Regions from separate parts of the Lysinibacillus sp. FSL K6-0102 genome, predicted to be linked through region 2. Evidence: riboswitches for the same ligand, from Rfam matches in the RefSeq annotation. Region 2 holds a riboswitch; the other holds the start of a gene.
The links. Region 2 has a riboswitch for preQ1 ahead of queF (preQ(1) synthase). Riboswitches for the same ligand answer to the same signal wherever they lie in the genome.

Region 1 (7,713 bases), 4.2 Mb from region 2:
TAATGCTTTCCTCAGATGATAAAGTTGGTGCTAATTTTAGAGCATGTGCGACTGCATGTGAGCTTTCAAGAGCAGGAATAATACCTTCAACCTTAGAAAGTACTTGGAAGGCATCTAAAACTTCTTCATTTGTCACGGTCACATATTCAGCACGACCGATTGTTTTCAAATGGCTATGCTCAGGCCCCGCACCTGGATAATCTAAACCAGCTGCTATTGAATAGGTAGGGAGTGGGTTGCCTTCTGCGTCCTGAAGTACTAAACATTTGAAGCCGTGTAGCTCTCCTGGTGTTCCTTCGTTTAAGGTAGCAGCTTTGTCTGGCTCTATTCCAATAAGACGAACATCTTCGTCTGCAATATAATCAGCAAATGCCCCAATGGCATTACTACCGCCTCCTACACAGGCAAGAACAGCTGTCGGCAGCTTTCCTTCCTTTTCTAAAATCTGTTCACGACTTTCGCGGCTAATCACTGATTGAAAATGTTTAACCATTGATGGGAAGGGGTGTGGTCCAACTGCTGAGCCTAATAAATAGAAGGTTGTTTCATAGTTTTCTACTAAGTCAGCGAATGCCTCATCTACTGCATCCTTTAAGCGTCCTTGCCCTTTATCGACAGCTACAACTTTCGCTCCGAGAAGTTCCATGCGAAATACGTTCAATGCCTGACGTTTTGTATCTTCCAAGCCCATATAAATCGTGCAATCCATTCCAAACATGGCACACGCTGTAGCTGTTGCTACACCATGTTGACCTGCCCCTGTTTCGGCAATCACGCGATTTGCTCCCATACGTTTAGCTAGTAAAATTTGTCCTAATACATTATTGATTTTATGGGAGCCTGTGTGGTTAAGGTCTTCACGTTTTAAATAAATTTTTGCGCCACCTAATTGCTTTGTTAAATTCTCTGCAAAATAAAGAGGGGATTTACGACCGACATATTCACGGAAATAGTAATCTAATTCTTGCTTAAAATCATCATCCTCTTTATACTTTTGAAAATTCTCATCTAGTCTATTTAAAACATTTTGAAGCTCCTTTGGAACAAAGCTTCCACCAAATTCACCGAAATATCCCTTTTTTTCTACTACTGTACTCATCTTAACTCGACTCCTCTATGCTAATTTTTCCAAAAAAAAAGCCACTCCAATCCCTCATAAAAAGGACGAGTAACCGTGGTGCCACCTTCATTCGCAATTTTTGCGCGCTTTCCTGCTCCGGTAACGGGGAGCGAAACGGCCTTACATTTGATAAGGCTGCTCTGAAGTCCATTCACAAGTCTGTACTACTGGTTTGCACCAACCACCAGCTCTCTAAAAGTAACAATGCTTGCTACTACTCTTCTTCCTTGCATTTATTAGAAAGAATTGTAGAGTATTTTCAGAATAGTGTCAAGAAAAAAGACGAATCTAAAAAGATCCGTCAGTTAAATCAAATTTTTAAAGTGAAGGCGTTTGTTTAATACATACATAATCGGTGCACCTACAGCTAATACAACAAATTCACCCGCCGCGACTGTTAGCCAAGTCCAGAAAAATGGCAACTCTAAAGCCAAGTTCAGCTCAAAGGCAATGATAAACATAGTACATGTAAAGAGCAATGTATTAATAATTAAACGTGCCCAAATATTTTTGACAAATTTACAGATCAAAATAAACAGGCCAAGTGTAATCATTGAATGACCTACACCAAAAACTAAATCGTAAATGCCAAGTGGTGAAAAGAGATTAGAGATCAATACACCAATAATAATCCCTACGGCAAAGCGTGGATTAAAGGCCACTAAATGGTTAAACATCTCAGATACTCGGAACTGAACCTCTGTAAAACCAAATGGTGCAACAAGCATGGTTACAGCTATATAGAGAGCCGCAATGATACCACTTGCTGCTAAAAATTTTATCTTCATATTCATTTCTCCTTAGTTTTTTTTCGTGGGATGGTTACGAACCACGGTGCTTTCACACAAGTAAATATTTTATTATAGATATCTAGTAGAAGTCAAATGTCAGACTTTGTCTATAATGTCCTATCGTCGCAAAATTGTCATAAATATTTTTTACTATGTTGAAAAAAGAAATCGAATAACTAAAACAGCGTAGTTTAGCGGTTTAAAGCGCCAAATTAAATGAAAAACTAAAATATTTTGTCACTTTTAAAAGTCAGAACATTCATAATGTTGTTGACGGAGCTCGATAATAACGATAATATAGCGATACATTCACACTTTGTTTGGATAAAGTGCGATAGATATTCGAGAATATAATCGGGGGGATTATTTGTGAAAAGCAATGTAAAGAAGTTGTCATTCCTTCTTTTTGGATTAGTGTTGCTTCTTGCTGCTTGTGGTAGCAGTGGCTCAGGTACAACAGATTCAAAAGGAAATGAATCAAACAATGCAAGTGAGAGCGGAAATGCAGATGATAAAACATATAAAATCGGGATTACTCAAATTGTTGAGCATCCATCGTTAAACGCAGCAACGGAAGGCTTTAAAAAAGCAATTGAAGATGCTGGTTTAAAAGTTGACTACGATCCACAAATTGCACAGGGAGATAATAGCCTTAACACAACGATTGCTAACAATCTAGTAAGTGCAAACGTAGATTTAATTTTTGCAAACTCTACACCTTCTGCACAAGCCGCTGCAACAGCAACAAGTGATATTCCAATTATTTTTACATCTGTTACAGATGCTGTTGGTGCACAGCTAATTGACTCAATGGAGAAGCCAGGGAAAAATATTACAGGCACAATCGATTTACATCCAGAAACGATTTCTAAAACTGTAGCATTCCTAAAAGAACTTGGTGCGAAAAAAGTAGGGATGGTCTACAATGCGGGTGAGCAAAACTCAGTTGCACAAGTTTCAGAAGTGAAAAAGGTTATGGACGAACAAGGTTTAGCGGTGGTAGAAGCATCAGCATCTACTTCAGCGGATGTAAAACAAGCGACAGAGTCTCTAATTGGTAAAGTAGACGCTTTCTATATTATTACTGATAACACAGTTGTTTCTGCATTAGAATCGGTAATTGATGTTGCCAATACTAATAAATTACCATTAATTGTAGGAGAACTAGATTCTGTAGCACGTGGCGGTTTAGCAGCTTATGGTTTTGAATATTTCGATATCGGTTATGAAGCAGGTCAAATGGCTGTGAAAATTTTAAAAGGTGAAGCTACACCTGCCGATACACCAGCACAATACCCACAAAATCTGAAATTATTAATCAATAAAAAAGTTGCAGATGATTTAGGCATCGAAATTAAAGATTCTTGGGGTGCCGAAATTCTAGAACAGTAAAACGAAGCGGGGTGCACTATCCCCGCTTTATCTTCATTTTACAAGTGATATAAATAATAAAGAGATTTAGGAGATGATTCAACGATGTTTTTAGCATTATTTGGCGCAGTGGAGCAAGGAATCATCTATGCAATTATGGCACTTGGTGTATATTTAACATTTCGGGTGTTAGATTTTCCGGATTTAACGGTTGATGGAAGCTTTGTAACAGGGGCGGCAACTGCAGCAACAATGGTTTTGCTTGGCTACCACCCAATCTTAGCGACTTTAGTGGCAATTGTTGCTGGATTTATTGCTGGATGTATGACAGGAATTCTTCACACGAAAGGAAAGATTAATCCGCTTTTATCAGGAATTTTAATGATGATTGCTTTATACTCGATTAATCTACGTATCATGGGGTTAACTGCAGAAAATACGATAGGTCGCCCGAATATTCCACTACTAAACTCTGAAACAATCTTTTCAAAGTTTCAATCTTTTTGGAGTAATTTAGGGATCGATGATGCTATCAATAACCTATTAAAAAGCATAGGCTTTCAGCATGTACCAGGTACATGGAGTGTGCTGATTGTTGTATTAATCATCACGATTTTAATTAAGTTAATAGCAGACTGGTTCTTAAAGACAGAGGTTGGGCTAGCTATCCGAGCAACTGGTGATAATAAACGAATGATTCGCAGCTTCTCTGCAAATACAGATACACTTATCATTTTAGGGCTAGGTCTTTCCAATGCGCTTGTCGCATTTTCTGGAGCTTTAATCGCACAATACTCGAAGTTCTCTGATGTTAGTATGGGGATTGGTATGATTGTGATCGGTCTCGCATCCGTTATTATTGGTGAAGCTATTTTTGGGACTAAAACTATTATCCGTACAACGTTTGCAGTTATTGCAGGAGCCATCATTTATCGTATTATATTAGCTTTAGCATTACGTGTAGATTTCCTTGATTCAGGAGACATGAAATTAATTACAGCGATCATCGTTATTTTGGCGCTGATCTTACCGCAATTTATTAATAAGAGTAAAGAACGTAAACGTAAAGCTAAACGTGCTGCAGAACTTTCACAAGTAAAAAAAGTAGAGCAGGGAGGTAATGGCCTTGCTTAAATTACATGGTATTAATAAGGTATTTAATGAAGGAACACCTGATGAGAAGATTGCACTTGCGGAGATAAACCTACATTTAAAGCCCGGTGATTTTGTGACAATTATAGGTAGTAATGGTGCAGGTAAATCAACGATGATGAATATGATTTCAGGTGCTTTAACACCCGATTTCGGTACAGTATTGATTGATGGTAATGATGTGACAAGTTTGCCTGAATATAAACGCTCTCAATACATTGGGCGTGTCTTCCAGGACCCAATGGCAGGAACTGCACCTACGATGACAATTGAAGAAAATCTAGCATTAGCATACTCTCGAAATAAGCATAGAGGGCTACGCAATGGTGTGGACAAAAAGCGTCGTGAATTTTTTAAAGAATCGCTAGCGATGCTTGGTTTGAATCTTGAGAATCGTCTTTCTGCTAAGGTAGGCTTACTTTCAGGTGGGGAACGTCAAGCTTTGTCGCTCTTAATGGCTACCTTTACAAAGCCATCTATTTTATTACTGGATGAGCATACGGCTGCACTTGATCCATCACGTGCAGAGTTAATTACTCGTATTACGAAGTATTTAGTGGAAAAAGATAATTTAACGACATTAATGGTAACGCACAATATGCAGCAAGCATTAGATTTAGGGAATCGTCTTATTATGATGGACAAAGGCCAAATCATTTTAGAAGTTGGTGAAGATCGCAAACATGAATTAACAATTCCTGATTTAATGTCCGAGTTTGAACGTATTCGTGGGGAAAAAATGAATTCAGACCGTGCTCTATTAGGTTAATATCGAAACGCTCATACACTTGTATGGGCGTTTTTCATAGTGTAAAAAATTTCATCCATAGTGTTTTTATGAATGGTGTAAATGAATGACCGTTACAGGTTCCCTAATTTCACGTGTGGGGGGTGCCGATCTATCTTATGGGAGTCTAGTAGCCTTCCAATCCAGCACATTAATTTAGCAAAGGTCCTCACTACTCTTTATGGAAGGGCGTTGTCACACATCGTTTTTCCGCATTTTTAGTATGATAGAAAATGAAAGGAACAGTTTTAAAAGGGTTGATTGGAGAGGAGTTGTAGGGGATTTAGCGGCTCATCAGACGCCACCTGGACGCTGGAGGAACAGATATCAATCCCTCGCCTTGCCAGAATGTCTCTTTCCGCAGACAATATTGTTTTTTCAACATCATATAAAACGCTCATGCACTAGTTTGAATAATTTTATTTAGGGAAATTAAACGATCAATAAACTTTATGCATAAAAAAGCCTCACTTTCAGAGAAGTGAGGCTCTTCATTTTAAACGAGTAAGCCAAATAGTTGAATATCGTTGTTTACTTCTTTGTATTTGAAGCCGAATTCATCCATTCGGGCAAGTAGTCCTTCATATTCAGCACGATCACCTAACTCAATGCCGACTAGTGCAGGGCCACTTTCTTTATTATTTTTCTTGGTATATTCAAAGGTAGTAATGTCATCGTTTGGTCCAAGTACACTAGTGAGGAATTGACGTAATGCTCCGGCACGCTGAGGGAAGCTGACGATGAAGTAGTAAAGTAATCCTTCGTGTATAAGTGACTTTTCTTTAATCTCCTGCATTCGTCCAATGTCATTATTCCCACCACTGATGATGACAACGACTGACTTACCTTTAATTTCTTCTTTATAAAAATCAAGAGCTGCCACTGATAATGCTCCTGCAGGCTCAGCGATAATCGCATGTTTATTATATAGATCTAGAATGGTTGTACATACCTTGCCTTCAGGTACAAGAACAATATCATCTAAATAGCGACGACAAACATCATAAGTGTGGTGACCGACGCATTTTACTGCAGCACCATCAACGAATTTATCAATCCAATCAAGAGCAACTGCGCCACCTTCAGCAAAGGCAGCCTTCATACTACCAGCACCAGCAGGCTCCACACCAATAATTTTACTAGTAGGAGAGAGATTTTTAATGTAGGCAGACACGCCTGACATTAAGCCACCACCGCCAATACTTCCGAATATGTAGTCGATTGGCTCCTCCATATCATTCATAATTTCTACCGCTACGGTTCCTTGACCAGCAATGACATCAAAATCATCAAATGGATGAATGAAGATTTTACCATGCTCTTCACAATAGCTCAACGCGCTTTCAGCAGAATCATCGAATGTATCTCCTGCTAAAATAATTTCCACATATTCACGTCCAAACATACGTACTTGGTCTATTTTTTGCTTCGGCGTTGTTTGTGGCATAAAAATGCTTGCTTGAATTTTTAATTGGGCACAGGCATAAGCTACACCTTGTGCATGATTGCCTGCACTTGCACAGACAACCCCAGCATTGCGCGCTTCATCCTCGATTTTTTTAATTTTATAATAGGCACCACGAAGCTTGAATGAGCGTACATGTTGTAAATCTTCGCGTTTAATATAAATATTAGCTCCGTATTTCTCGGATAAATAGTCGTTTTTTTGTAGTGGTGTGTGCACAACTACATCTTTTAAAAAATGATGTGCAATCAGGACATTCTCCACTTGCACGGTTCTAGTATCAGCAACTTCCATAGTATTCATCCTCCGTTATACGTTTAAAACATTTATCTATGATAGCACACTTTATTTGCTTTTTGTGATTAATTTTTAGTAAATTCTAAATTTTCCGTGTCTATTTTATGATGTAAGCGTTTTATCTTGATATAGCTAATTATTTTATAAAGAAGAAATATCTCAGACCTAGAATTAGCTCAATTTAAGGGGAGAAAATCTGTTGTTTCAAATCTAAAAAATACTACTCTCATAACAAAAATGGTCAAGCATATACTAGATTAGCTTAGGACAAGTAGGAGGGTATGTAGTGGAAATCATTCAAGGAATTTTATCAACATATTGGAAGTTTTTTGATTTGGCGATGTGGCAAGAAGTACTAATGGACCCTGTCTCCTGGGGACTAATATCCTCATTAATTATTATAGAAGGTTTGCTGTCGGCAGATAATGCACTGGTATTAGCGGTACTAGTGAAACATTTACCAGATAAACAGCGAAAACGGGCATTAATGTATGGTATGCTAGGTGCCTATTTTTTTAGATTTTTATTTATTGGCATAGGTGTTTATCTAGTAGAATTTTGGTTTATTAAAGTATTAGGTGCTTTGTATTTAGGTTGGCTTTGTGTAGCTCATTTCCTTCACATAGGGAATGAGGATAGTGTAAAAGAGGTAAAGAGGTCAGGATGGATGGTGCGTCTTTTCGGCACGTTTTGGGCAACTGTCATTTCTGTTGAGCTAATGGATATTGCT
Region 2 (7,713 bases):
TCGTTACGGAAATATTCTGGTCTTTAAGTGATTGTGGACCAAAAGTAACTGTCCCTTTTAAGTTTTCTGAAACAGCTCCTGTTCCATCTAAAATTGCACTATCCAATGCATAGGCAAGAATTTCTGGATGTGCAGCAGCATAAGCATTTACACGACCTGCACCTTGAGAGAACACATCGTATTTTGTTTTATCTAAAACCTTTGCTGTATTAGAAAGCGCCACTTTTATGTCGAACGCATTCCAATCAGGATTTGCTTGTTTAAGTAATGCAACAATACCTGTAATATGCGGTGTTGCCATAGAAGTTCCTGTTTTACGATCATATGCCTCTGCATAATCTGCATTAGGGAAGTCCTTTTTATACATTGGAATCGTTGACATAATGTTTGTTCCAGGTGCACTTACATCTGGTTTAATATCAAAGTTTGGCGTAGATGGGCCACGGGAACTTGAATCGTTTACTTCATCTCCCAGTGTCTTTGTGGAAGTAAATTGACTAAAGCTAACTTTTCCAGTTCCACCGGCTAATGCAGCACGAATTGCATTGCCATCCGTTTGGGACATATCAAATGTTGGTAGAAAAGCAAAAGAATCACCCAGGAATGTACCTGAAATATTAGGTGCATTTGTTCCACCAGCAAAGTTATGAATAATTGTGGCGACTGCTCCATTTGCCTTTGCATTCGCAATTTTATCAACAAATGCGATACTGCCACGAGAGATTAATGCCACTTTACCTTCTACATCGATTCCCTCATAGTCTTTTACTTCTCCGTTTCCAGGAATAGCAACTAGGTCAAATTCTCCTTGAAGCTGTGTTGCTAAATCCCTTCCAAAAGTTGTTCCCATTAATGGGAGCTGTTTTGTTAAGTTGTAGTCACCAACTGTAACATTCACTTCACCGCTATACATTGTTTCTGGATTTGTTGTGTTACCCACAGCAATTCCTAAACGAGCGGTTGCAGGCGTGCCCATTGTTCCTCGATTTGGGCCGGAGTTCCCTGTTGCAATTACTCCGATTGTTCCAGCCATCATTGCATTATTAATAGCAAATGAACCAGCGTCCGTTTCAGAGTTAGCCCCCCCACCAAGAGAAAGGTTGATTATGTCCATTTTTTCTGTTACAGCCGTTTCAATTGCTTTAACAATACCAGATGTAGCCCCACTTCCATATGCACCAAGAACACGGTAAGCATAAAGGTCTACTTTTGGAGCAATTCCTTTAATGCCGAAATTGTTAGCCCCAATTGCTGCAATAGTTCCAGCAACATGAGTACCGTGAGAAGTATAGAACGAGCTTCCCTTTTCATTAAATTCGGGTGTTCCAGCAGGACGCTCAGAAGGCAAGGTTTCCGATGCATCGTCATCTGCCCGAGGCTTTGTGTAAGTTGATGAATTTGGAATGAAGTTTTTCCCACCCTTGTAAATTCCGGCGAACTCAGGGTGATCTGTGTCAATACCAGTATCTAATACTGCTACCTTTATACCTTGTCCTTCAATTCCTTCATTCCAAAGCTGTTCGATGCCGAGGAAAGAAATACTTGTATTCATTTGAGCCTCTAATTGATCTTCCTTAATCAGTTCTGATGATTTCATTGTATTATCTTCAGATGCGTAAACAATTGCATCAGGTTCAATTAATGTTATTCCTTCTATTGAAAGCAGCTTTGGGAGATCATTTGCTTTCACAGTTGCTGCAAAACCGTTTAAAACAGTATCAAATGTGTAGCCTTGAGTCATTTGAACATTTTTAGTAGCTAATTCTTTCTTAACTTGTGCTTGTTGAGATTTTACATTTGATCGAACTTCATTTGCTCGCGCATTAGAGAACTTTTGGCCTTTCAATTGGCTCATTCCTTGCTCTAGTGCCACAGGCTTTTCAGATAAATGTACGATGACTGCAACTTCTTGATTGCCTGATACATTTTGTAAGCTTTCGTGAAGAGTTGGACCATCTTTAGACAAGCTTAGCTGTTCAGCGATAGCCGCCTTTAATTGAAGTATACTTTCACTTTGGCTATCCTGCTTGAATGGCTTCGAATCTTCAGCATTAGCACTCGATAATGGAACCAATAGAAAAAGCACCATAACGAAAGCTATCATACTACTTAAAAACTTCGTAAACTTAAACTTTTTCAAATCTCATTTCTCCCTCCGCTCTTAATTATCACACTTTTCAGCTTAGTGTGATATTTCCAATTTATCACAGGTGAGATAATTCGAATATCGGAATATTGAAAAATCTCAAAATATTGATAATTAGTATTACTTTGTCAAAAATGGATTAATTCTATTTTCCTAGTAATTTAATAAAAAAGTAGAACTTTCAAATGAGTATTGACTTACAGTGATTCATACTTTTTATCATTTAAGAGTTTTATAAAAAATCCATTTGACGTCCTGTATTATTTTTTGTACGATATTGAAGAAAAGAATGCCCGGACTAGAACGGGAGAGGTTCATAGCTGATACCCTCTATAAAAAACTATGGAAACATGACAATATGCCATGTCCATATCGGACGTGGCTTTTTTTATCTGTTTACTTATGTTTTAAATAGAATGATTGGTGATGCCTCTCTTGAAAAGTGTTGGGAAACATTTTACAAGGAGGTTTTTTTATGTCTGGCAGAAGTCATGAAGAAGGATTAAAGGATTTGACCCTATTAGGTAATCAAGGTACAAAGTATTCCTATGATTATGCACCTGAGGTATTAGAGGCAGTGGATAATCTTCATGCTAATCGAGATTATTTTGTTAAGTTTAATTGCCCAGAGTTTACTAGTTTATGTCCGCTTACAAATCAGCCGGATTTTGCAACGATGTACATTTCATATATCCCAGATAAAAAAATTGTTGAAAGTAAATCTCTAAAGTTGTATTTATTCAGTTTTAGAAATCACGGCGATTTCCATGAAGATTGCGTGAATATCATTATGAATGATTTAATTGCATTACTTGATCCAAGATATATAGAGGTTTGGGGGAAATTTACTCCACGTGGGGGTATCTCGATTGATCCATGGTGTAACTATGGGAAGCCAGGAACTAAATACGAAGAAATCTGCAATTATCGTTTAATGAACCACGATCTTAACCCAGAAAAAATTGATAATCGATAAATGAAGCAAGACAGAGGTTTTTAGCTACCCTCTTAAAAAAACTAAGAAGAAAGCAGCACTTTTTCTTAGAGTGCTGTTTTTTCGATATAAGGGAGTCTTTATAGATGAAAAAGGAAAAAGCAATTGTAGTATTTAGTGGAGGTCAGGACAGTACAACTTGTTTGTTCTGGGCAAAAGAACGCTTTGAAGAGATTGAGGCAGTAACTTTCGATTATGGTCAAAGGCACCGTCTTGAAATTGACTGTGCGAAGGTGATAACAGAGGAGCTTGGTATCAAGCATCACATACTTGATATGTCTCTCCTGAATCAACTTGCTCCGAATGCATTGACACGACAAGACATAAAGGTGAAGGACGGAGAAAATGGTGAGCTCCCATCGACTTTTGTGCCTGGCCGCAATCTCCTTTTTCTTTCATTTGCGGGCGTTTTAGCGAGCCAAGTAGGGGCAAAGCATATTGTAACAGGTGTTTGTGAAACTGATTTTAGTGGATATCCGGATTGCCGAGATGTCTTTATTAAATCCTTAAATGTAACGTTAAATTTATCGATGGATGATTCCTTTGTGATTGATACACCCTTGATGTGGCTGAATAAGGCACAAACATGGGAATTAGCTGATCAGCTTGGGGCACTTGAGTTTGTACGACAAAGAACGTTGACTTGCTATAACGGTGTCATAGCAGATGGATGTGGTGAATGCCCAGCATGTAAATTGCGAAATAAAGGGCTTGATGAGTATTTAAGTTATAGGAAGGAGTCTTAAGGCATGTCAGATTTTAAAATCGTTGAGAGACTCCAGAGAATTGATGTGGATATTCAAAGAAATCAATTGAAATACCATGCAAAGCGTGTTCTTATAAGCAAAGAATTTACCTTCGATGCTGCTCATCATCTACATCATTATGAAGGGAAATGTAAAAATCTACACGGGCATACCTATCGAGCTATATTAGGACTGAGTGGCTACACTGATGAACGTGGTTTGATGATCGATTTCGGCGATATAAAAGAAATATGGAAACAAAAAATAGAGATTCATTTGGATCACCGTTATTTAAATGAAACGCTTCCACTCATGAATACGACGGCAGAGAATATTGTTGTTTGGATTTACGAAAAGTTGACTGAGGCCTTGCGTGATGAAGGATATAACGGTGTACGTGTAGAGTTTATCAGGCTTTACGAGACTCCAACAAGCTATGCAGAAGCTAGAAGGGAGTGGATGGAAGTTGAGTAAAGTACCTGTTATCGAGATTTTTGGGCCAACGATTCAAGGAGAGGGTATGGTCGTTGGCCAGAAGACAATGTTTGTAAGAACTGCGGGCTGCGATTATTCCTGTTCTTGGTGCGATTCATCGTTTACATGGGATGGCAGTGGAAAGCACCTTATTGTCCAAATGACAGCGGAAGAGATTTGGTCTGAGTTGAAACGTTTAGGGGGCAATGGTTTTTCATTTGTCACAATTTCAGGCGGCAATCCTGCACTCAATCCGAATTTAGCAGAGCTTATTGCCATTTTAAAAGAAAATGACATAAAAATCGGGGTAGAAACACAGGGGAGTAGGTGGCAAAAGTGGATGTATGAGATTGATGAACTGACAATTTCACCAAAGCCACCTAGTTCTGGAATGACCACAGACTACTCGGTGCTCTCTTATATCTTCGAAAAACTTAAAGATCGGAACAGCAATCACCATGTATCCCTCAAAATAGTCGTTTTTAATCAAGAGGATTACGATTATGCTAAACAAATTCACCATCGATATCCCATGATTCCTTTTTATCTTCAAGTCGGTAATGATGATCTCACGGCAACTGATAATTCACAATTAATGATGAATTTATTGGATAAATATCGTGCACTGATTGATAGAGTAATGAAGGATAAGGATTTAAGAGATGTTAAAGTACTGCCACAGTTACATGCCCTTGTGTGGGGAAATAAAAGAGGCGTGTAGGGTGCTCTTACAAAAATTAAATTTACTTGAGGAGTAATAGTTTGAGAATATTATTTTATTTATTATCTATTGTTATTGCTAATGTGGTAACGGCAGCATTTGCACCTTTCCATTTTGGTATGTTTATTGTCCCAATGGGAACGCTTTTAATTGGGGCAACCTTTATTTTTCGGGATCTAGTACAAAATAAATATGGTAGAAAAAAGACGTATTTATTTATTATTACAGCTTTAATTTTATCAGCTGTGGTGTCATTCCTACTAGGTGATACACTTTTAATTGTGGTAGCCTCAGCACTATCATTTGTTGTCGCTGAAACGGCTGATACTGAAATTTATACTCGATTAAAATTACCAATGGCTTGGCGTGTGTTCTACAGTGGTATTGTTGGAGGATTTCTAGATTCTGCAATTTTCGTAGTAATCGGCTTAAGTCCACTTGGTGCCAATATATTGCCGTGGGAAGCGGTACCTGCCGCCATTTTGGGGCAAATTATTGTGAAGACGATTATACAAATGATTGGTGCAATTATTTTAAATAAAGTTGGGCCAATGAAAGAAAAATATATTATTCCAGAATAATTATTCCTTGTTATGAAGATCACAAGTAAGCTTTTTAAAAACAGGCCCATTCGCTTTATTCGAATGGGTCTGTTTGATTTATATTCTTTCTAATGTACCTCTTGCATTTTTTATGCTGTTTTCTTTTGTTTAAGGTCTAAATGATAACTAAAGAAAGTTAGTAGACTTGCACCGACGGCAACTATACCACCGACCCATGTGACATTCATCAAATTTCCTTGATGATATACAATGCCGCCTAATGCAGACCCAAAAGCGATGCCTACGTTACTTGCCACTGGCATAAGAGAAGCAGCGAGTCCTTTAGCATCTGGTTTATAAATTTCGGCCAAATCTATTAAATAAAGTTGAGTAGATGTTGTTAAGAGGATGGCCATAAGTGACATTAGTCCGATGTTCGCTAATCCTAAAATAAAATGGTTTGTTGTCCAAAATAAGCTTGTCAATACAATAGCTTGTGCGAGAAAGACAAACCGAAGTCGGCCGATGGCATTGTGAGTGGCAATTTTACCGGCAAGAATGTTGCTGAAAATTGAAAGAAAGCCGTAGCCGAATAAGATTAAACTTATAGAATTATTTGGTGCACCCATTCCCTTTAAAATAGGAACAAGGTACGTAAAGACTGCATAGGTTGCACCAAAACCGAGAGCAGGAATGAAAAAGGCAATTAAAATTCGAGGCTGAATCATTAAAGAAAATTGATCCCGTATTGAGCTTCGTACTTGGCTGAGTCGAGTAGGTAAGACGAAAAAAGATGCCGCAAACGCCAACCCTCCGAGAAGAGTGGTTAACATAAAAGTGGCATTCCAGCCGTACCATTCAGCGATTACAATTCCAATGGGTACTCCAACTACATTGGCCAGTGTAAAACCACCGAAAACAAATGATATAGCAAGGCCGCGTTTATTAATCGGCATGGTTTCGCTTGCAACAATCATGGCTAGAGAGATCAATACACCTGTTACAATCGCGGTCATAACCCGAAGTATAAGGAGCATAATATAGCTCGTTGAAATTACACACAGAGCATTTAAGGCAATGAAGGAACCTATCAAAAACAACATCCATTTACGCTTTGGAAAATGGCTTGTTGCTGACATCACGAGTGGTGTAGCGATGGCAAATGTGATAGCGAACGCAGAAACGAGTGTGCCTGCTTTTGCATTTGTCATATGAAGGCTTGAAGAAATATCAGTTAAGATCCCGACAATAACAAATTCGCTTGTCCCAAGAACAAATGTTAATAATGCAAGTGTTAAGATAAGTAACCAATGTCGCTTGGATAACTGTGTATGATGCATAAATACCTCTTTCTTTGAAGAATGTAACAGTGCTACTTAGTAGACACACAATTTAAACATCATATCATAAAATGCATTTATGAGAAATTAGATTGGTTTTCTGTAAATATCAGTGTTTGTTTCCGGTTATTTTCCTCTAAAGAAGGATTTTGTAAATATTACTCGAATTTTTTAATTGGAAGATTAACTTTACAATTTTATCAATTTGATATCTATACATAATAAGGGGATAAGGAGGATTCATATGATTCAATTTCTTCAGATGGGAGCAAATACAGTTATAAGTTCCCAAAAAGGTAGTGTTACTATTAGCTACGAAATGTCTAATTCGATCGATATTTCGTTAACTGCATTCCTTTTAACGGATGTAAACAAGGTACAAGGAGATAGCGGCATTATATTTTATAATCAACCAACTAGCTTATCTGGTGCAGCTACCCTGATACCATCTGAGAATGTAGGGAATATAAAAATACATAAAATGAATTTTGACATGAGTAAAATCCCTGAAGGTATTACTAAAATAGCTATAACACTTACAGAAGATAATAGCCGAGGTTTTTCAAATGTGAAAAATTTAAAGGCAGAAATATGTACTGATAACAATATTATCAATTTAGCACCAGCTAATTTTGCAAATGAAAATGGAATCGTAGTATTAGAATTATATCTAAGAAATAGTCAGACAAAGGTGAGATCTATTTGGCGGGGATTTGATTCTGGGTTAGAGGGGTTATGTAAAAATTACGG

Region 1: another riboswitch for preQ1. It lies ahead of NYE73_RS02535 (QueT transporter family protein); the one in region 2 lies ahead of queF (preQ(1) synthase).

What each region holds. Positions count from the first base shown of each region.
Region 1 covers NZ_JBBOPH010000001.1:533,360-541,072, forward strand. Annotated here, with positions in the region: gene trpB (tryptophan synthase subunit beta) at 1-1,099, opposite strand, end outside; T-box leader at 1,158-1,357, opposite strand; gene NYE73_RS02535 (QueT transporter family protein) at 1,426-1,908, opposite strand; PreQ1 riboswitch class I at 1,915-1,959, opposite strand; gene NYE73_RS02540 (ABC transporter substrate-binding protein) at 2,281-3,303, shown strand; gene NYE73_RS02545 (ABC transporter permease) at 3,388-4,416, shown strand; gene NYE73_RS02550 (ABC transporter ATP-binding protein) at 4,409-5,203, shown strand; gene ilvA (threonine ammonia-lyase IlvA) at 5,718-6,980, opposite strand; gene NYE73_RS02560 (TerC family protein) at 7,270-7,713, shown strand, end outside.
Region 2 covers NZ_JBBOPH010000001.1:4,751,613-4,759,325, reverse strand. Annotated here, with positions in the region: gene NYE73_RS24220 (S8 family serine peptidase) at 1-2,140, opposite strand, end outside; PreQ1 riboswitch class I at 2,450-2,496, shown strand; gene queF (preQ(1) synthase) at 2,622-3,122, shown strand; gene queC (7-cyano-7-deazaguanine synthase QueC) at 3,227-3,886, shown strand; gene queD (6-carboxytetrahydropterin synthase QueD) at 3,890-4,360, shown strand; gene queE (7-carboxy-7-deazaguanine synthase QueE) at 4,353-5,081, shown strand; gene NYE73_RS24195 (VUT family protein) at 5,123-5,662, shown strand; gene NYE73_RS24190 (MFS transporter) at 5,773-6,963, opposite strand; gene NYE73_RS24185 (TerD family protein) at 7,208-7,713, shown strand, end outside.